One region of the Massilia sp. PAMC28688 genome, then DNA from elsewhere that is predicted to be linked to it. Evidence: predicted binding sites of a transcription regulator. Region 1 holds the regulator's gene; each other region holds the start of a gene.

Region 1 (7,157 bases):
AGGTAGCTCAGGCAGTCCACCCACGCGTCCATGGTGTTGCCGTACGTGTCGGGAAAGCCGAACGCGCGCTTGCACTCCTCGTGAAACGTATCCCACCCGGCGATTGCCGCCCCGTTCAGTTCAACGCTGGCCATGTTCATTCTCCTTGTTTGCCTGGGTGACGAAACTGAGCTTGCCCAGGCCGCGCATTTGCGCAGTGCTCATCACCTTCGCCACGGTGTCGTAGCGCGTATTCTTGTCTGCCATGAGCTGCAGCTCCGGCTGCGGGGTCGTAGCGGCGGCCAGCGCCAGCTGTGCGTCAAGCTGGGCCGGCGTTACGGCAGCGCCATCGAGGTACACGATGCCCGCCGCATCGATGGCGATGATGATGCTGTGCGCCTGCGCCGGCGTGGCAACCATGCCGGCAGTGGGCAGCGCCAACCGCATCTTGTGCGTCAACAGGGGCGCGGTCATGATGAAGATCACCAGCAGCACCAGCATCACGTCGACCATGGGCGTGACGTTAATGTCGCTCATCATGGCCTGTGGCCGGGCCGGTTGGAAGGCGCCGAAGGTCACGCCGCCTCCTGGCGCGTAAAGTACGCGTGCAGGTCGTGGGCAAAGCCGTCCAGTTCGGCCAGCGTGATGCGGTTGATGCGGTTGAACGCGTTGTACGCCAGCACCGCGGGAATGGCCACCGCCAGCCCGGCCCCGGTCATGGTCAAGGCTTCCCCCACGGGCCCGGCGACATGATCAAGCGCCCCTGGGCCCGCAGCCGACACCTTGGCCAGCGCATGATAGATGCCCCACACCGTGCCGAGCAGGCCCACAAATGGCGCCGTCGCGCCAATTGAGGCCAGCAGCGTCAGGCCGCTTTCAATGCGCCGGGTCGAGTGCTGGATTTGCTGGCGCAGCAGGCGCACCATGTGCTCGGTGCGGGGCACGCTGCCACCCAGGCCCGGCATTGCCCCGGCCTGCTTCAGGCCGGTGCCCGGCAATGGCGAAAAGATGTGTTCCGTGTCGGCTACCGACAGCATGGCGACGCCGTCGCTGACGGTGGGCGCTTCCCAGAAGCGATCGACCGCCGGCGCGGCGCGCCGGATGCGCCAGCTGGTCCAGCCCTTGAAAAGGATGACACACCAGCTCACCAGCGACATGGCCAGCAGCAAGACCATCACGGCCTGGCTGACGGCATCGCCCTGCTCCCAGAGGCGCGCCAGTGCCAGTTCCAGGGCGTTGGCACCGTGCGGGCTGGGGGCGTCGGGCATGGCGGCACCGGATCAGGACAGGGCCAGCACGTCCTGCATGTCGAACAAACCCTTGTCGCGGCTGGCCAGAAAGCGCGCAGCGCGCAGCGCACCGTGGGCATAGGTCACGCGGCTGCTGGACTTGTGGCTGATTTCGATACGTTCGCCAATGCCGGCGAACAGCACGGTGTGGTCACCCACGATATCGCCGCCGCGAATGGTGGCAAAGCCGATGGTGGATGGATCGCGGGCGCCGGTCACGCCTTCGCGGCCGTAGACCGCGCACTGCTTCAAGTCGCGCCCGAGGGCGTCGGCAATGACTTCGCCCATCTTGAGCGCGGTGCCGGAGGGCGCATCAACCTTGTGCCGGTGGTGGGCCTCGACGATTTCGATGTCGTAGCCTTCGGCCATGCTCCTGGCGGCCATTTCCAGCAGCTTGAGCGTGACATTGACGCCCACGCTCATGTTAGGCGACAGCATGATGGCAATCCTGGCACCAGCTTCGCGAATGGCATCCTTGCCGGCGTCGTCGAAACCGGTGGTGCCGATGATCATCTTGATGCCATTGGCCACGCAGTAATCGAGGTGGTGCAGCGTGCCTTCGGGCCGGGTGAAATCGATCAGGAAATCGGCATCGGCCAGGCCCAGTGCCAGATCGGACTGAATGAGTACGCCCGTCAGCTGGCCGCTGCCGGCGCCGGCATCGGTGCCGATCTCGGGCGAGCCGGGCACGCCCAGCGCGCCGGCCAGCACCATGTCGGGAGCGGCAGCAATGGCGTCAATCAGCATTTTTCCCATGCGCCCGCTGGCGCCGGCCACCGCCACCTTCAACTGACCGCTTCCCGATTCACTCATGCCCATTCCTGTTGTTGGATAAATTTAATTGTTGATGTTTATTTCTTGATGTTGATCGCCGCCGCGCCCACTTCTTCCTTCTTGGGCGCGCTCTGGGACGATTTGACCTTGCGCGGCGGACCGGCGATCTGGGCAATGTATTCCTGTTCGCTTGGCAGATTGCCGCCTTCAATGCGCGCTACCTTGTCATCCTTGAAGTGGACCACGACCCTGGCGCTGGTGAGGGCGCCATTGCCGCGCTGCAGGTAAAACGGATAATCCCAGCGGTCGGCATGGAAAATGTCGGTCAACAGGGGCGTGCCGAGGATAAACCGCACCTGGTCGCGGCTTTGCCCGACTTCGAGCTGGGCCAGCATTTCCTTGGAGACGAAATTGCCCTGCTGAATATCGGGACGGTAGGGCGAAAATACCCACAGGAACTTCTGCAGCTTGGTGGCCTGCACGGTCTGGCTGCCGGTGCCGGCGACGGGTCCGTCATTGGTGACCGGCGCCGGGGGCGCGGTTGCGGCGCGCATTTGCGCACAGCCCGACAGCACGAGGGCGGCGCCCAACAGGCCCGCCGTCATGGCACGCTGGCGAAAACGGTGCAAAACTGGAGTAACTACACGCATAGGGAACCTCAAAACGTTGAACGGAAGCCTAGGCGCCTCCGTCTAAAACGCTATATCATAAAGCACTGCGCCCATAAACGAGTAAAACATGAGTAACAATCCTAGCGACCTGAAGGCAAGCGGCCTGAAAGCAACCCTGCCCCGGCTGAAAATTCTGGAAATTTTCCAGAACAGCGAAGTGCGCCATCTGACAGCCGAAGACGTCTACAAGTTGCTCCTGACCGAAAACATGGATGTGGGCCTGGCCACCGTGTACCGGGTATTGACGCAATTTGAGCAGGCGGGCTTACTGCACCGCAACCACTTTGAAACCGGCAAGGCGATTTTTGAACTCAACGCCGGTTCGCACCACGACCACCTCGTCTGCTTGGACTGCGGCCGGGTCGAAGAGTTCTACGATGAAGAGATCGAGCAGCGCCAGCACAAGGTGGCCGTCGAGCGCGGCTTCAAGATTGCCGAGCATGCACTGGCCATCTACGGCAACTGTGTCAAGACGGACTGCCCACACCGCCATTAACGACGGCGATTGATCCCTCAGTTGTTGCTGAGCGCGTTCGACAGCAGCTTGGCCGTGATATCGACAATGGGAATGACCCGCTCGTAAGCCATGCGGGTGGGGCCGATCACGCCCAGGGTGCCGACGATCTTGCCATGGACTTCGTAGGGCGCCGTCACCACGCTCATTTCCTCCATGGGCACAAGATTGGATTCGCCGCCGATAAAAATCTGCACGCCCGATGCCTTGCTCGACACGTCCAGCAGCTGCATGAGGCCGGTTTTCTGTTCAAACATGTCGAACATCTGGCGCAGCGAACTCATGTTCGACGACAGGTCCGACACCGACAGCAGATTGCGCTCGCCCGCAATGACCATGTCGTCGGACTGGTCGGCCATCGCTTCGCTGCCCGCCTCCACCGCCGCCTGCATCAGGCGCCCCATGTCGTCGCGCAGCTGGCGCAGTTCGCCCGTCACGCGCAGGCGCACCTCGTCGAACGACAGCCCCCCGTAATTCTGGTTGATGTAGTTGGCCGACTGGATCAGCTGGGTGGGCGTATAGTCCGATTCGGTCAGCAGCAGGCGGTTCTGGACGTCGCCGCGGGGATCGACGATGACGAGCAAGATGCGCTTTTCGGACAGGCGCAGGAACTCGATTTGCTGGAACACCGACTCGCGGCGCGGACTTTGCACCACGCCTGCAAATTGCGACAGCGAGGACAGCATTTGCGCGGCGCTGGAAATGAGCTTTTGCGGCTGCAGCGTCTGCAAGCGCATGCGCGACTCGACCGATTGCTCGTCGAGGTGCTGCACGGTAAGCAGGGTATCGACGAAGATCCGGTAGCCGCGCGGGGTGGGCACGCGCCCGGCCGAGGTATGGGGACTGGCCACGTAGCCCATCTCTTCCAGGTCAGCCATGATGTTGCGGATGGTGGCCGGCGACAGGTCGAGGCCGGAAATCTTGGACAGCGCGCGCGAGCCGACCGGCTGGCCGTCGGCAATATACCGTTCGACCAGCGCTTTCAGCAGTGTTTGAGCTCGGGTGTCGAGAGGCATGATTCGGGTATGGTCAAAAACAGACTTGTCAGTGCCATATTATGCACGTTCGCCGCGCGCACGTGGCGATTGCCTGCCATGACGCGCCCGCGTCAGTCGTGCTCGCGCTTGAGCCAGTCCAGCAGCTCGTCAAAATTGCTGACAATGGCGTCCGGCACCACGGCGTGTTCCAGGTGCCGGCTGCTGCCTGCCCGGTTGAGCCAGACGGCGCGCAAGCCCGCCTGCTGCGCGCCGCGGATGTCGAGCAGCACGTCGTCGCCCACGTAGACGGCGTCGGCCGGATCGACCCCGAGGGCCTTGCAGGCAGCATGGAAAATGGCCACGTCCGGCTTGGCGTAACCGAGCTCGTGGGCGGCGACCGACACCTTGAAGTGGTGCGACAGGCCAATGGCTTGCAGGTCTGCATTGCCATTGCTGATCGATCCCAGCTTGGCGCGCCCTTTCAGGCGCAGCAGGCCGGGCAGCACGTCGTCATAGGGGACCACCGCGTTGCGGGCGGCGAAGAAGTGAATCATGGCCTGCTCGACCTTGTCGATATCCTCGCCTGCCTCTTCAAAGGCCGACAGCAGCCCGGCCCGGCGCAGGGCGCCCAGGTCCAGGTGAAACTCGGGCTGGGTGGCGAGCAGGGCGAGCCGCTTCTGGCGCAGGTTGTCGATGGAGAAACGGTCGGCCACGCGGGGCGCGTTTTCCTGCAGCCACTGGTGCAGCCTTTGCTCGGCCTCGATGATGACGGGCGCAATCGGCCACAGCGTATCGTCCAGGTCGAACAGAATGGCCTTGGGCCAGGCGCGGCGCGATGTCGTGGTCATATCCAGACTCGGTAGAGGGGGTTATGTCTAGCATAGCGAGGCGCAGGGGGAAAATCAATCGAGGCAAGCCTCGGTTTTCGCTGCGCGCAACGCAGCGTGGTTATTTGGGCCGATTGCCGTCTCCCAGCCACCGTTACATGGTGAAACAACGCAAACGAGCCGTCGTGATAGTAAATGCACTAAAATGGCGTCCAATTCTTTCCGCGGCGCCCATCCGGCCTGCCCGCTTCACCAGATTCGGAGATTGCATGAAAAATAAGTACTTCAGTAGCGCCACAGCCACAGGCGCTGCGCTGGCGTGCGCACTGGTCCTGTCGGCCTGCGGCCGCGGCGAAGAGCCGTTTCCCGACCAGCCGATTCCCGTCACCCTGGTCAACGTGACCAAGCCGGGACTCAAGCTCAGGCTCAATGGCGGCACCCCGGTCGATGTCGCTCCCGGAGCCGGTTTCCAGTTCACCCAGTTCGTGACCGCGAATACGGCGTACAAAGTCGAACTGGTGGAAAAGGCAGAAAAGGTTGACGGCCAGGTGGTCTACGAAATACCGGCCAATGCCAAGACATGCAGGGTCCTCAATGGCGACGGCAACGTGGGCATCTATCCTGCCCAGGGCATCGCGGTGTCGTGCGAGCTCATCACCTATCCCCTGGGCGGCACCATCACCGGCCCGCACGCCGGCCTCGTGATCAACAACGGCAGTGGCACGTATACGGCAGCGGCCAACGAAACCGCGCTGACAGGACAGTTCTCGCTGCCGCCGGTGCCGGAAGAAGTGCCTTACAGCGTGACCATCCTCAAGCAGCCCACCAACGGCACCTGTGTCGTGTCGCAGGCTGCCCCCCAGGCCAACCCGCCGATTGCGGCGCCCGTGGCCAGGATGCCCAACGGTGGCGTGACCAATTTGAACATTTCGTGCACCTGACAGGGGCTTTGGAGAATATATGAAATCATCCTTTATGCGTCCGGCCCTGCTGCTCGCACTTGCTCTGGGCCTGTCCGGCTGCGGCGGCAAGGCGACCTACCCGATCAATGTCAACATCAACAAGACCCAGGCCGAAGGCCTGGTGTATTTCCCGCTCGTGTTGAAGGACACGATCAGTGGCCAGACCCTGACCATCAATAGCAGCACGGCCACCACGGTCTCCTTCCCCAATACGCTGGAATACGGTACCGAGTACAACATTGTTGCAGCGACACCGGCGCCCCATACGAGCTGCCAGATCCTTGACGGCAGCGATGTGGCCGGACGGCGTGCCAGCATCGAAGTCCAGCTGTACTGCAATGTGCAGCGCTGGAACCTGACCGGCAAGGTCACCATTGGGCCCGGCGCCGACGTCACCGGCCTGCAGATCACCAACGGCAGCGACACGCCCAACCCGATCGACATCGAGATGCCGAAGACAACGCCGGCCGTCGCCCCCACCTACCTGGTCCCGAATCTGAAGTATGGCTCCAACATCAGCCTGACGATTTTCCGCCAGCCCAGCGGAACGACGCCGACAGTTTGCAACTTGGTGGCCACGCCCACCACGCCGGTAGGCACGCGCCTGGAGCCGGCACCGGCCGCCGGGGAAGCGAGCAAAGCCACCAGCGCTGCCGGCACCATCGGCGACGGCCACGCGGCCATCGATATCAACTGCGTCAAGGTGTAATGGCGCGGGAGGGGACATTTGCGCGCTGAATAACAGATATTCTAAATATAAATTTGATTTATATTCTGCGGCGCAGCATACTGAACTTGTCTCCTCCAACTCTCCTCAAAAAGAATTGGATTTCAAGCCCGCTTCTAGCGGGCTTTTTTTTCGGCCAAACCGAAACATTGTCATAAAGCTGTCATCGCGCAGTCACTGCCCAGTCATCAAGGCTCCCTAGAATCCCGTCTGCTCATCCAAACACTGCCCACGGGATTCTCATGACGAAGCTGCTTGACCACGACGACATCGACTGCAATACCTCCACCACCGAATCATTTGACGCCGTGCTGGCCGCGCGCATCAGCCGCCGCAGCCTGCTGCGCGGCAGCTTGGCCGGTGGCGCCGGCGCCGTCATGGGCGCGCTGGCCTTGAGCGGCTGCGGCAGCAGCGACGACAAGGCCGTTCCCACGCCG
Region 2 (7,157 bases), 740 kb from region 1:
GGCCGCCCCCGGCGGCACCATGCCCGCAGGCGCGGTATGGCTGCGCGATGTGCCGCCGCTGCCGCTGATCATTTTCCCGCGCCCAATAGCGCCGGCCCTGCACGATGCCATCCTGGCCTGCTTTGCCGCAGCCGGCGTCACGCCCGCCATCGGGCAGGAAGCAATCCAGATGCAAACCATCGTCGGGCTGGTCTCTGCGGGCATGGGCATGGCACTTGTGCCACAATCCGTGTCGAACCTGATGCGCCCCGGCGTAGAATACCGGGCGCTGCGCGATACCACCCCGCTGGTCGAAACCGGACTGGCGTGGCGCCGCGACAATACCTCGCCCGTCCTGCAAGGCTTTTTGGAATTATTGAGGAACCACACCAATGCTGATTCACCCGCAGCCTGATCCCGTTGCCTTTACGATCTTCTCGTGGCCAGTCCACTGGTACGGCATCATGTACGTCATCGCCTTTGCCACCTTTATCCTGCTGGGCCGGGTGCGGGTGCGCCAGCCGCACATTGCCGCCCAGGGCTGGAAGAACGAGGACCTGGACGACATGCTGTTCTACGGCATGCTCGGCGTGGTCGTGGGCGGGCGCCTCGGTGAAGTGCTGTTCTATCAGCCGCACCTGCTGCTCGAACCATTGCGCATCCTGAAGCTGTGGGAGGGCGGCATGTCGTTCCACGGCGGTTTCCTTGGCGTGCTGATCGCCATGTCGCTGTGGGCGCGCAAGAGCGGCCGCCATGTGCTGGACGTATGGGATTTCATCGCCCCCTTGGTGCCGCTCGGTTATGCCGCCGGACGCCTGGGCAACTTCATCAATGCCGAACTGCCGGGCCGCCTGGCCGACCCCAGCCTGCCATGGGCCATGCTGTGGCCGGGGGTGGAAGGCCCGCGTCATCCGTCACCGCTGTACCAGATGATCGTTGACGGCTTGATGGTGTTCGTGATCCTGTGGATGTTTTCGCGCAAGGCCCGCCCGCGCCTGGCGGTGGGCGCCATGTTTGCCCTGCTCTATGGCTGCGCGCGCTTCTTCACGGAATACTTCCGCGTGCCCGACTGGCAGATCGAAGTGGCAGGCTTGCCGATCACCTCGGGCCAGGTATTGTCGCTGCCCATGATCATTGGCGCATTGCTGATGCTGGCCTGGGCGTATCGCCAGGGCGGCCGGCAGCCGGCCCGGGCTTAAGCGTCGTCAAGCGTTCAGCAGACCGGCACTGCTGGCCGCCTTCCACAGCATGTAGGCCGACAGGCAGTACAGCACCATGGCGAAGATGCGCTTGAGCTTGGCGACCGGCATGCGGTGCGCCGCGCGCGCGCCCACCGGCGCCATGGTGACGCTGGCCGCGGCAATGACCAGCAGCGCCGGCACATAAATGTAGCCGAGCGAATGGGCCGGCAAGCCCTGCTCGTTCCAGCCATGGTAAATATTGGACAGCGTGCCCGACAGGGCAATGGGAAAGCCGATCGCCGCGCTGGTGGCGACCGCATTGTGCATCTTGACGTTGCACCAGCTCATGAACGGCACCGACAGGAAGCCCCCGCCCGCGCCCACCAGGCCCGAGACCGTGCCGATGGTGGCGCCGGCGGCAAACATGCCGGCCGGTCCCGGCAGCTCGCGCGACGGCGAGGGCTTGCGGTTCAAGATCATCTGGGTGGCCGAGAACGCCACGAACAGGCCGAATACCAGCGCCAGCAGGGACGTATCGAGCTGCTTGGCGAAGTAAGGACCTATCCAGGAACCGACCACGATGCCGGGCGCGATCAGCAGCACGATGGGCCAGCGCACGGCGCCGTGCAGGTGGTGGGCGCGCACCGAGGACAGGGAAGTAAACAGGATCGTGGCCAGCGAGGTGGCAATGGCCATGTGGACCACGATTGCGGGCGGAAAGCCGCGCGCGGCAAAGATCATGGTCACGAAAGGCACCAGCACCATGCCCCCGCCCACGCCGAGAAAGCCGGCCGCAAAGCCGCCGCCGGTTCCCATCAACAGCAGTATTAATACCAGCGTCCAGTCCATCGTGTTCCGCCCATGCAGTCGGGCCTGGCCCGCGAGGGAAGCATTCTATCGCTTTCAGCCGCTACTGTTTATCCGGCTAGCAATTGGCATCAGGCGCGGCCCAGCAGGCTGTCAATGAAGGCCCATTCAGACGCTTCGACCGGCATCACCGACAGGCGGCTGCCCTTGGCCAGCAGGCGCATCTGTTCGAGCTCCGGATGGGTGCGCAGTTCTTTCAGGCTCACGAGGCGCGTCTTGCGCAGCGCCTTGACGTCCACGCTGATCCAGCGCGGCTGTTCAAGGGTAGCCTTGGGATCGTAATAATGACTGTCGGGATCGAATTGCGTGGCATCCGGATAGGCCGTGCCGGCAATTTCCACGATGCCGGCAATGCCCGGCTCAGCGCAGCTGGAGTGGTAAAAGAAGGCCAGGTCGCCTGGCTGCATGCCGTCGCGCATGAAGTTGCGCGCCTGGTAGTTGCGCACGCCGAACCAGGCCACGGTGCGCTGCGGCGCGGCCAGCACATCGTCGATGCTTACCTCGTCGGGTTCGGATTTCATCAGCCAGTAACGCATATGCCTTGCCCATAAAAAAAACGGTTGCGCACCGAATGCTCGCAACCGCTTTACGTAATAAGTGCCCCGCCTGTGCCGTTTTTGCCGGCATCCCGAACCTAATGGTTCAAGGTGGTCACAGTTAGTTCAATTTCGGGTTCGTCGAACGAGCGACGCTCACTCCCATCGAACAAATTTCCGCAACCGATGCACATAAATGGTTCAAGGAATATATGGCAATCGCGAACACCGCAGGGTGGAACGGAGTTTACTCCGATGTGTCGCCATGTCAAACGATTTTGTCCGCTTAAAAAAGATTTTCTTGCGGCGTCAGTGCTGTGTCCAACACCTCGTGCATGGACGCGAGTTTTTCCTTGACTTCCAAAATCGACAGGTCCGACAGCGGCCCTTGAGGCGCCTTGACGGACAAGAATTCCGCCGTGACGCTGAGCGCCGCCATGACGGCAATGCGGTCGTTGCCCTTGACCTTGCCCGAGTCGCGCAGTGCGCACATCTTGCTGTCCAGGTGGCTCACGGCTTCCTTGAGCACGCGCTCTTCCCCTTCCTTGCAGGTCAGGCGGTACGGGTTGCCCATGATGGTGACGTTGATTTCGGTCATTGGGTAGCCTCGTTGTGATAGGGAGCGTCGCCCTGCGGCAGTTCCTGCGCGGCGTCGGCTTCCGGCGGCATGGCGGCGAGCAGCGCTTCGACCCGCTGCTGGGCTTCGGACAGGCGCGTCATGAACGCTTCATTTTCCGCTGCCAGCATGGCATTGGACTGGCGCAAGGTGGCATTCTCGCGGCGGAGCGACACAGTCATCTCGGCGAGCCGGTTGATCTTGTCGGAAAGGTCGGTGAATTCAGAAATCATCCCGCTACTATAGGGGGCTGCAGGATTTATTTCAACCGATTCAGTACGTTAGCTCATCTTATTGATCTGGAGCATCATCTCGATGTACGCCCGGCCGAGGCCGGCACCTTTGCGATAAATCAAGCTGATCAGAGAAATAAAACGGATGATGCCTTGAAAATAGGGGTGGCCGTCCCTATAATTAGCACTCGTTAGCAGAGAGTGCTAACAACGATTTCCAGCCCCGGCTTGTGGCCGTGGCTACGAACAGCAAGTCAAACCATTGAAAACTAAGGAGTTTTGCATGAACCTTCGCCCATTGCACGATCGCGTTATCGTCAAGCGTCTCGACCAGGAAACCAAAACTGCATCCGGCCTGATCATCCCTGACGCAGCCGCAGAAAAACCAGACCAGGGCGAAATCCTGGCCGTCGGTAACGGCAAGGTCCAGGATGACGGCAAAGTACGCGCGCTCGAAGTCAAGGTTGGCGACCGCGTCCTGTTCGGCAAATACTCCGGCCAGACCGTCAAGGTTGACGGCGAAGAGCTGCTGGTGATGCGCGAAGAAGACATCATGGCCGTCCTGGTCAAGTAATTCCCAAAATTCAACGGAGAAAAAAACATGGCAGCTAAAGATGTAGTATTCGGCGACGCAGCGCGCGCCAAGATGGTTGAAGGCGTCAACATTCTGGCCAACGCCGTCAAGGTCACCCTGGGTCCTAAAGGCCGCAACGTGGTACTGGAGCGCTCCTTCGGCGCCCCCACCGTCACCAAGGACGGTGTATCGGTTGCAAAAGAAATCGAACTCAAAGACAAGCTCATGAACATGGGCGCGCAGATGGTCAAGGAAGTCGCTTCCCGCACCAGCGACAACGCCGGCGACGGCACCACCACCGCTACCGTGCTGGCCCAGGCCATCGTACGCGAAGGCATGAAGTTCGTTGCCGCCGGCATGAACCCAATGGATCTCAAGCGCGGCATCGACAAGGCAGTTGCTGCCACCGTCGAAGAGCTGGCCAAGATCGCCAAGCCATGCACCACCACCAAGGAAATCGCCCAGGTTGGCGCCATTTCGGCCAACTCCGACTACTCGATCGGCGAGCGCATCGCTGAAGCGATGGAAAAAGTCGGCAAGGAAGGCGTCATCACCGTCGAAGACGGCAAGTCGCTCAACGACGAGCTCGACATCGTGGAAGGCATGCAGTTCGACCGTGGCTACCTGTCGCCTTACTTCATCAACAATCCGGACAAGCAGGTTGCCATCCAGGACAGCCCATTCGTCCTGCTGTGCGACAAGAAGATCTCGAACATCCGTGACCTGCTGCCAATCCTGGAGCAAGTTGCCAAGGCCGGTCGTCCACTGCTGATCATCGCCGAAGACATCGAAGGCGAAGCACTGGCAACCCTGGTGGTGAACAACATCCGTGGCATCCTCAAGACCTGCGCCGTCAAGGCACCAGGCTTTGGCGACCGCCGCAAGGCCATGCTGGAAGACATCGCTGTCCTCACCGGCGGCCAGGTCATCGCTGAAGAAGTTGGCCTGACCCTGGAAAAGGTCACGCTGGCAGAACTCGGCCAGGCCAAGCGTATCGAAGTGGGCAAGGAAAACACCATCATCATCGACGGTGCCGGCCAGAACGAAGCGATCGAAGCGCGCGTCAAGCAAGTGCGCGTCCAGATCGAAGAAGCCACTTCCGACTACGACCGTGAAAAGCTGCAAGAGCGCGTGGCCAAGCTGGCCGGCGGTGTTGCCGTGATCAAGGTTGGCGCTGCCACCGAAGTCGAGATGAAGGAAAAGAAAGCCCGCGTGGAAGACGCGCTGCACGCAACCCGCGCTGCCGTGGAAGAAGGCATTGTGCCTGGCGGTGGCGTAGCCCTGCTGCGCGCACGTGCCAACATCACCGTCAAGGGCGACAATCCTGACCAGGAAGCTGGCATCAAGATCGTCCTGCGCGCCATGGAAGAGCCACTGCGCATGATCGTGCAAAACGCCGGTGAAGAAGCATCGGTGGTGGTGGCAGCGGTCCTGGCCGGCAATGGCAACTATGGCTACAACGCTGCCAACGGCACCTACGGCGACATGGTTGAAATGGGTGTTCTGGATCCAGCCAAGGTGACCCGTTCGGCACTGCAGAACGCCGCCTCGATCGCCGGCCTGATGCTGACCACCGACGCCATGGTATGCGAGCTGGCCGAAGACAAGCCAGCTGCCGGTGGCATGGGCGGCATGGGTGGCATGGGTGGCATGGGCGGCATGGACGGCATGATGTAAGCCTGGGCAGCTGGCCTGCCCTGCGTCAACAAAAAAAAGCCTGCAGCGGTTCGCCCTGCAGGCTTTTTTCATGGGCGCCAGCTTTCTATGCTGGCAGCCACAGCGCTCGCGCCCATCGCAGGCGCATACGCTCCCACAGGCCATCGTGCAGCGGCAAAATGATGACATTGCATACGGGTTCAATGAGCGCCATCGCCCCGCCAAAGGCAAGCGAACCGGTCAGCCCGAAGCCCGTCAGGAAGGCAACGCCCATGTGCATGAGCGTTTGCGATACCTTTTCGGCCGCGATCGCCAGCGCGATGCGCCTGATGCGCTGGCGCCGGGCCTGCCAGAACCTGGCGTGCCGGGGCAGCAACAGGACATTGATCACCGGCTCCACCAGCGCCGCCACGCCGCCAAAGGCGGCCGACCCCGTCATGCCATACATGAGGCCAAAAGCAATCAAGGTGTGGGTGGCAATCTGGCTGGCGGTTTTGGCGGCGGTAAGCATGGGGCGTCCTTCTTTTCTCAGGAATGCAAATAATAATCATTCTCATTTGAAAAGCAAAGAAAAAAATTTTGATCGCACCAATAGCTTCCCTGTTCCAAGCGAACTGCGCGACTTGGCAGGAAAGATCATAATGCTCTTTCGACAAGCTAATCGCCAAACGGGAGCATCATGCACGAGCAACAGGGACACCCATCGTCGGGCAAGCCGGCCATGGACCAGGAAACGCTGGCCTTCATTCGCAATGTCTTCAATCTGGTGCGCGCGGGCGACGCCGAGTCGCTGCGTCCGATGATCGAAAAAGGAATGCCGGTTAACTTCCGCAATGAAAAAGGCGACAGCCTCATCATGCTGGCCAGTTATCACGGCCACCTGGACACGGTGCGCCTGCTGCTTGAAGCGGGCGCCAATCCCCAGATTGCCAATGACCAGGGGCAGACGCCGCTGGCCGGCGCCGCCTACAAGGGCTACACGGACATTGCGCGCCTGCTGCTGCAGCACGGTGCCGACGTGGAGGGCGCCAGCCCGGATGGCAAGACGCCACTGATGATGGCAGCCATGTTCAACCGTACCGAAATCGTTGACCTGTTCCTCGCACACGGCGCCAACCTCAACGCCATCGACAGCCGCGGCATGACGGCGCTCGAACTGGCCCGCACGATGGGCGCGGCTGCCACCCTGGCCCAGATAGAAGCCCGCCTGGCCTGATCCTTCCCGCCGCGCCCCCCAGGCGCGCGGCGTTGCAACCGTTTTTCACTAATTGGTTGACGCGGCCATTGCACGCTGTTACTGTACTAACCGTAATAGTACAGTAGACAGGTGACACAATGACCCGACGCGCAGCCCTCATGCTCCACATCGCCACCGGCGACCCCCGCCCCATCAATCGCCAGATCGTGGACGGCGTACGGCGACTGATCGCCAGCGGCGAACTGCCGGTGGGCGCGGCCCTGCCCAGCGTGCGCGGGCTGGCGCAGCAGCTCACCGTCAATCCCAACACGGTGGCC
Region 3 (7,157 bases), 1.4 Mb from region 1:
AAGAGCTCGAAGCGGCGCTGCTCATGTCCGACGCCGGCATGGACGCCACACAGTTCCTGCTCGATGGCCTGCGCCGCAAGGTCAAGGATGAGCGCCTGCTGGACGCCGCCGCCGTCAAGGGCGCCCTGCGCGTTCTCATGACAGATATGCTGCGCCCGCTGGAAAAGCCGCTGGAACTGGGCCGCTACGAGCCGCTCGTGATGATGATTGCGGGTGTCAACGGCGCCGGCAAGACCACCACCATCGGCAAGCTGGCCAAGCACATGCAGAAGTACCAGCAATCGGTCCTGCTGGCCGCCGGCGACACCTTCCGGGCTGCCGCCCGCGAGCAGCTCATGGTCTGGGGCCAGCGCAACAACGTGACCGTCATTGCCCAGGAATCAGGCGACCCGGCCGCGGTGGCGTTTGATGCGGTGCAGTCGGGCAAGGCGCGCAAGATGGATGTCGTCATGGTCGACACCGCCGGCCGCCTGCCCACCCAGCTGCATCTGATGGAAGAACTCAAGAAGATCAAGCGGGTGATCGGCAAGGGCATGGATGGCGCGCCCCATGAAGTGGTGCTTGTCATTGACGGCAACACGGGCCAGAACGCGCTGGCCCAGGTCAAGGCCTTCGACGACGCCCTCAGCCTGACCGGCCTCGTGATCACCAAGCTCGACGGCACAGCCAAGGGCGGCGTGCTGGCGGCCATTGCCCGCACCCGCCCGATTCCCGTGTACTTCATTGGCGTCGGTGAAAAACTCGATGACTTGCAGCCTTTTAAGGCCGACGAATTTGTTGAAGCATTGCTCGGATAAGGCCTCATGATTGAATTTCAGTATGTGTCCAAACAGTATTCGCCCGATGCCATTGCACTGCGCGAAGTATCGCTCACCATTGCCAGGGGCGAACTGGTCTACCTGGCCGGCGCATCCGGTGCCGGCAAATCCACCCTGCTCAAGATGATTGCCGCCATCGAGCGGCCCACGTCCGGCCAGGTGCTGGTCAACGGCCAGGACATTGGCAAGCTGCCGCGCGCCAGCGTGCCCTACCTGCGGCGCAACCTGGGCCTGATTTTCCAGCAGCAGCGCCTGCTGACTGACCGCTCGGTATTGGCCAACGTGATGCTGCCCATCCTCGTAACCGGCGCCTCGCGCGCCGAAGCGGATCGCCGCGCGCGCGCCGCCCTCACCCGCGTGGGCATGGAAACGCGGGCCCTGGCGCGGCCGCTGGAACTGTCGGGCGGCGAACAGCAGCGCGTGGCGATCGCGCGCGCCATCGTCAACCGCCCCCAGATCATCCTGGCTGACGAGCCCACTGCCAACCTTGACCGCGTGAGCGCCGACAAGGTGCTCGACGCCCTGCGCGCCTTTAACGCCGCCGGCGTGACGTGCATGATTTCCACCCACGACGAGCAGGTGCTGGACCGCGCCGGTCGCGTGATCCGGCTCGACCATGGCCAGCTGACGGGGAGCACGCAATGAAGAGCTGGTTTCGTGAACACCGCTTTGCCATGGGCGCGGCGCTGGCGGGCCTGTCCCGCGCGCCCGGCAGCTTCCTGTTTAACGTTTTGGTGGTGGCAATTGCCCTGGCCCTGCCCTTCGTGGGCCTGACCTTGCTGGAAAACGTGCGCCCCATGTCGCGCCAGCTCTCGGTCGACCCTGAAATCAGTGTGTTCGTCAGCACCGCCACCACGCGCGAGCAGGCACTGGCGATCAAGCCGGCCCTGGCCACTATTGTCAAGGATTACAGTGCCCAGATCACCTTCGTGCCGCGCGAAGACGCCCTGGCCACGCTCAAGGCGCAAAGCGGCCTGTCGAACGTGCTCGACACGCTCGGCGAGAACCCCTTGCCGGACAGCTACGTCATGAAGCTCAACAGTTCGGGCGCGGCGTCCGATGCGGCCCGCGTGGAAGCGGTCGCGGCCCGGTTGCGCGCCCTGCCCGGGGTTGACACGGTGCAGGTGGACTCGGCATGGGTCAAGCGCCTCTCGGCCCTGCTCGGGGTGCTGCGGACAGCCTTGCTGCTGCTGGCCATCACATTGGGGATGGTGGTGATCGCGGTGGTGTTCAATACCATCCGCCTGCAGGTGCTGACCCAGCGCGAGGAAATCGCTGTCAGCAAGCTGCTGGGCGCAACCGACAATTTCATCCACCGCCCCTTTTATTACACGGGCGCCCTGCTGGGACTGTGCGCCGGGGCCGTGGCCCTGGGTGCCGTGGTGCTGTCGCTACGCCCGCTCAACACTGCCATTGCCGAGTTCGCAAAACTGTACGCATCGCAATTCCAGCTGGTGCCCCTGCATCCGCTGGCCATGGCCTTGCTGCTGGCGATCAGCGCCTTCCTCGGCCTGCTGGGAGCGATGCTGTCGGTACAGCGCCACCTGGCGCGGCTTCGTTAAGCGAAGCTTAAACGCGCCGGCGTTTGCACTCACCGTGTGCGAACGAACAGTTCCACGGTGGGTCAAAGCGTAAGGTGAGAACTCCCGAGTGAAGCAGCAATGGTTTGACACCGATCAAATCGCACTATGATCGCTCCTCTAGAGTGAGGTCTGCCCTGATCGTTTTGCCGAGAAGTAATATTTTATTGCTATCGGGGCCATTTAATCCATTGATTGGCACTCATCCTTGGGGAGTGCTAATATATGCCTGCATGGCGGGGTTATCGAACAAATCCGCCGCCAGCAGCCCAGCATTACGCGTCGCGCCACCGCTGTATGGCGCCTTTGCAGTCCATCTCTTACGAGGAAAAACATGACGACGTTGTCCGCACAATCTGCCCTGGTTCCGGCCGGTAATCGTGCTCTCGGACTCGGCTTTACTGGCAACCTTGGCAATATTGACGCCTATATTTCGGCGGTGAACCGCCTGCCCATGCTGAGCCACGACGAAGAGATTTCCCTCGCCAAGCGCCTGCAGGAAAACAATGACCTGGCTGCCGCGCAGGAGCTGGTTCTGTCACACCTGCGCCTGGTGGTGTCGATTGCGCGCGGCTACCTCGGCTATGGCCTGCCACACGCCGACCTGATCCAGGAAGGCAATATCGGCCTGATGAAGGCAGTCAAGCGTTTCGACCCCAACCAGGGCGTACGCCTGGTGTCGTACGCCATGCACTGGATCAAGGCCGAGATGCATGAGTACATCCTCAAGAACTGGCGCCTGGTCAAGGTCGCCACCACCAAGGCACAGCGCAAGCTGTTCTTCAACCTGCGCAGCAACAAGCAGGGTCTGGACGCCATGTCGCCCACCCAGATCGATGCCCTGGCCAAGTTGTTGGACGTGAAGCGCGAAGAAGTGATCGAGATGGAAACCCGCCTGTCCGGTCGCGATATCGCGCTGGAGGCGCCAACCGATGACGAGGACGACAAGTTCTCGCCCATCGCCTACCTGTCGTCCGACCTGTCGGAGCCGACCAAGGTGCTGGAAGCCGAACAGGTCACGCGCCTGCAGTCCGAAGGCCTGGAAAGCGCCCTGTCCAAGCTCGATGCCCGTTCGCGCCGCATCGTGGAAGCGCGCTGGCTGGCCAACGACGATGGTTCCGGTGCCACGCTGCACACGCTGGCTGAAGAGTTTGGCGTGTCGGCGGAACGGATTCGCCAGATTGAATCGGCTGCTCTCAAGAAAATGAAGGGTGCGCTGTCGGCTTACATGTAAGCGGCCAACTCTGCCTCAAAAAAAATGCCGCGCAGTTTGCACTGCGCGGCATTTTTTATGGGCGACAACCGGCGCTGAGTTACCGGTTGTGCACTGCCGGCGGAACGCCCAGATCACGCGCACGCTTTTCGCGATTGACACGATCACCATCGCGCATGGCAATGGCGGCATCCGCGTGCTGCACCTGGCGTGCCGCTTCCGCATCCTGCGCCACTTTTCCGTCTGGTGACATTGCATTGTCAGAGGTGGCGCAACCGGCAAGTCCGGCAAAAGACAGCAAGGTGATGAGGTAAGAAACATTCTTTTGCATTCAATTCTCCAGTTCGTTTGTGATTTTTCTCTCCTTTGAATCAAACAACCAGGTTCGACCTACTTCGATGTCACACCTACCGGTGGGCAGTTCATCAATTCAGACGGCGACTGTCATACAAGAATATTCCACATCAAATAATATGCCAGCAATATGCCGGAGGTGGGCATCTTACGTTCACTTACAAATCGGCGACGACCTCACGCCAGGGCCGTGGCGCGCTACGCAATCTGTACTTTTTGTCTATGATTGCTTTTTCGACTCATCCAAGGAGTGCGAACATGAAAGCCAACTTCCTGTATCCGATTGCCGCAGTGATGCTGGCGACCGGCTGCGCTGCTGCCCCACCCAAGGAAATTCCCATGAACGCTACCATCAAGCTCCAGCCAACCCGTACCGCCGAGATTGGCGACAACGCCCGGCTGCGATTTGACGGTGTCGAAGACAGTCGCTGCCCGCCAGATGTCCAGTGCATCACTGCCGGCATGATCACTTACAAGTTCACGCTGACGGCCGACAATGGCACCGAGTCCTTCGCGCTCAACAAGGACAAGCCTTCTTACGACGCAACCACCGTCGCGGCGCGGGTCGCCCTCGGCCCGCTGGTGGAACCTGCTCCGCGTGCCACCACCGCGTCCACCCCGCCACCGGTCCACACGGTGACGCTCAAAATCACCCGGCGCTAAGCTACTCCGACCCATCATGAGCAATAACGCGCCGCGTTACCTGGCCCTGGTCCTGTCACTGCTGATTGTCCTGCCCGCCGCCGCCAAGACCCCGGTGGCCACCGGCCGTGGCGGCGCGGTGGCCACCATCAGCGAACAAGCCTCGCAGTCGGCAATGACCATCCTGAACCAGGGCGGTAACGCGATTGACGCCGCCGTTGCCGCAGCTGCCACGCTGGGTGTGACCGACCCGTTCAGCTGTGGCATTGGCGGGGGTGGCTTCATGGTCATCTACCTGGCCAAGGACAAGCGGGCGGTCACCATCGACCACCGGGAAATGGCACCTGCCAGCACCACGCCGTCCCTGTTCATGGAAAATGGCAAGGAGATGGACTACACGGGCGCCATTGCCAGCGGCGCTGCCGTGGGCGTGCCGGGCACGGTGCGCGGCTGGCACGAAGCCCTCTCGCGCTATGGCCGCATGTCGTTCAGCCAGGTGCTGGCCCCGGCGATCCGGGTCGCCAAGCAGGGCTTCAAGGTCAATGAAACTTTTCATCGTTTGAGCCGCGAAAATGAAAGAAAATTTCAGCTCTTTGCGACCACGCGCAAGCTCTATCTGAAGGATGGCAAGGCACTGCCGGTCGGCACCGTCATCCGCAATCCCGACATGGCCAGGGCCTACGGCGAAATTGCCACGCGCGGCACCAAAGGCTTTTACACCGGTCCCATGGCGCGGGCCATCACGCAGGCAGTCAACCAGCCGCCCGCAGCAGCGGGAGTGAAGGTCCGGCCCGGCAATATGACGATGGCCGATCTGGCCAATTACGAAGCGCGCATCCGCGCCCCCATCCGCAGCACCTATCGCGGCCATGACATCATCGGCATGCCGCTGCCGTCAAGCGGCGGCGTGACCATTGCCGAAGCGCTCAACATTCTGGAAGCCTACGACCTCCAATCCCTGCCGCGCGCAAACGCCGAGCACTTGTACCTGGAAGCGAGCCGCCTGGCCTTTGCCGACCGCAACGCCTATCTGGCCGACCCGGAATTTGTCGATGCGCCCGTGGCCGGCCTGCTGAGCAAGGAGTACGCGACCAAGCGCCGCGCCCAGATGAGCACCAACCGCGCGGCGGGCAAGGTCGCGCCGGGCGACCCTTACCCGTTCCAGAACGACGCCAGTGTGCCGCTGCGGCCGCAGGCGGCAAGGCTGCAGGCAGAAAGCGCGCACACCACGCACCTGACAGTGTCGGACAAGGAAGGCAATGTGGTGGCCTACACTTTCACCATCGAAGACTGGGGCGGCAGCGGCATCGTGGTGCCCGGTTACGGCTTTTTGCTCAATAACGAAATGACGGACTTCGACTTTGCCGGTCCCCATCCCAACGTGCCGGAAGCGGCCAAGCGCCCGCGCAGCAGCATGGCGCCCACGATCGTGCTCAAGGATGGCAAGCCTGCGTTTACCATCGGCAGCCCGGGCGGCGCCACCATCATCACTACCGTGCTGCAGACAATCGTCAACCACATCGACTTCGGCATGCCCATGGAACGGGCGCTGCATGCGCCGCGCCTGTCACAGCGCAACGATGCGGTGACCGACACGGAAGCGGGCTACGTGGGCGGCGCGCACGCGAAAAACCTCGACAAGTTTGGTCACAAATGGGGGGCCAAGCCGGAAGAAATCGGCGCTGCCAATGCCATTGTGTTCCATAGCGACGGCAGCGTGACCGCCGTCAGTGAAGCGGCGCGCCACAGCGGCGGCAGCGCCCTGGTGCAGCGGCCGCGCTAGTGCGCGCGGCATAAAAAAACGCAGGCCCGTGTCACCGGTGCCTGCGCTGTGCTGACGGAGCAATCTGATTACAGATGCGCCTTGATCTGGCTGACCAGGTCTTCGATGGTGCGGCCGCTGCCGTTTTCGCCGATCGCGTGCATCTTCCATTCGCCATTGTGGCGATACACCTTGCTCATGATTTGCGCCGTGTGCGAACCCTGCACCGACAGGTCGTAGCGGGCGATTTCCTTGTTGTCGCTGGCATTGAGGATGCGGCAAAACGCATTTTGCACCTGCGCAAAGCTCTGGCCCGTGAAGCTGTTGACGGTAAACACCAGCGACTTGACGGTGGGCGGCACGCGCGACAGGTCGACAATGATCTGCTCGTCGTCGCCATCGCCGGCGCCGGTGCGGTTATCGCCCGTGTGGACCACGCTGCCATCCTTGCTCTTGAGCTGGCGGAACCATACGACGTCGACCGGGTTGTTGGCTTCATCGAACATGACGCACGACGCGTCCAGGTCCACCGTTTCCGACTTGCTGCCAAAGCCGAACAGGCCCTTGGATTTCACGGCGTCCCAGCCCAGACCCATTGTTACCTTGGTCAGCGCGCCGCCGGCTTCCTTCTCGAGCGAGATCTTCTGCCCTTTGGATAAATTCACTGCCATGCCATCTCTCCTTGTTTAACGTGCCTGGGCGACCGATGCCACCCACGCGCGGAATGATTCGCGATTGCGCGAACACACATACACTCTGCCACTGCCGGAAAACTTCAGCACCATGCC

The links. Region 1 encodes HrcA, which represses chaperone genes, less so after heat shock. Its sites were predicted from a motif close to TTAGCACTCNNNNNNNNNGAGTGCTAA; they were not measured.
Region 2: a site for HrcA is predicted at 3,594-3,620, ahead of groES (co-chaperone GroES). Genes of this name have one in related genera too.
Region 3: a site for HrcA is predicted at 2,594-2,620, ahead of rpoH (RNA polymerase sigma factor RpoH). Genes of this name have one in related genera too.

The regions. Positions count from the first base shown of each region.
Region 1 is NZ_CP080378.1:2,368,122-2,375,278, reverse strand. Features, by position in the region: gene KY495_RS10650 (barstar family protein) at 1-134, opposite strand, end outside; gene KY495_RS10645 (biopolymer transporter ExbD) at 121-558, opposite strand; gene KY495_RS10640 (MotA/TolQ/ExbB proton channel family protein) at 555-1,247, opposite strand; gene dapB (4-hydroxy-tetrahydrodipicolinate reductase) at 1,260-2,081, opposite strand; gene KY495_RS10630 (outer membrane protein assembly factor BamE) at 2,120-2,692, opposite strand; gene fur (ferric iron uptake transcriptional regulator) at 2,781-3,209, shown strand; gene hrcA (heat-inducible transcriptional repressor HrcA) at 3,227-4,243, opposite strand; gene KY495_RS10615 (HAD family hydrolase) at 4,336-5,052, opposite strand; gene KY495_RS10610 (hypothetical protein) at 5,301-5,972, shown strand; gene KY495_RS10605 (hypothetical protein) at 5,992-6,702, shown strand; gene KY495_RS10600 (PhoX family phosphatase) at 6,963-7,157, shown strand, end outside.
Region 2 is NZ_CP080378.1:3,105,394-3,112,550, reverse strand. Features, by position in the region: gene KY495_RS13880 (LysR family transcriptional regulator) at 1-394, shown strand, start outside; gene lgt (prolipoprotein diacylglyceryl transferase) at 372-1,178, shown strand; gene KY495_RS13870 (sulfite exporter TauE/SafE family protein) at 1,185-2,009, opposite strand; gene KY495_RS13865 (EVE domain-containing protein) at 2,099-2,563, opposite strand; RNA gene ssrS (6S RNA) at 2,623-2,803, opposite strand; gene KY495_RS13855 (cell division protein ZapA) at 2,850-3,161, opposite strand; gene KY495_RS13850 (DUF904 domain-containing protein) at 3,158-3,412, opposite strand; gene groES (co-chaperone GroES) at 3,696-3,986, shown strand; gene groL (chaperonin GroEL) at 4,014-5,663, shown strand; gene KY495_RS13835 (DUF2061 domain-containing protein) at 5,749-6,153, opposite strand; gene KY495_RS13830 (ankyrin repeat domain-containing protein) at 6,322-6,858, shown strand; gene KY495_RS13825 (GntR family transcriptional regulator) at 6,978-7,157, shown strand, end outside.
Region 3 is NZ_CP080378.1:926,620-933,776, forward strand. Features, by position in the region: gene ftsY (signal recognition particle-docking protein FtsY) at 1-797, shown strand, start outside; gene KY495_RS04055 (cell division ATP-binding protein FtsE) at 804-1,463, shown strand; gene ftsX (permease-like cell division protein FtsX) at 1,460-2,380, shown strand; gene rpoH (RNA polymerase sigma factor RpoH) at 2,733-3,632, shown strand; gene KY495_RS04070 (hypothetical protein) at 3,712-3,942, opposite strand; gene KY495_RS04075 (hypothetical protein) at 4,224-4,628, shown strand; gene ggt (gamma-glutamyltransferase) at 4,645-6,390, shown strand; gene KY495_RS04085 (TerD family protein) at 6,459-7,040, opposite strand; gene KY495_RS04090 (TIGR00266 family protein) at 7,056-7,157, opposite strand, start outside.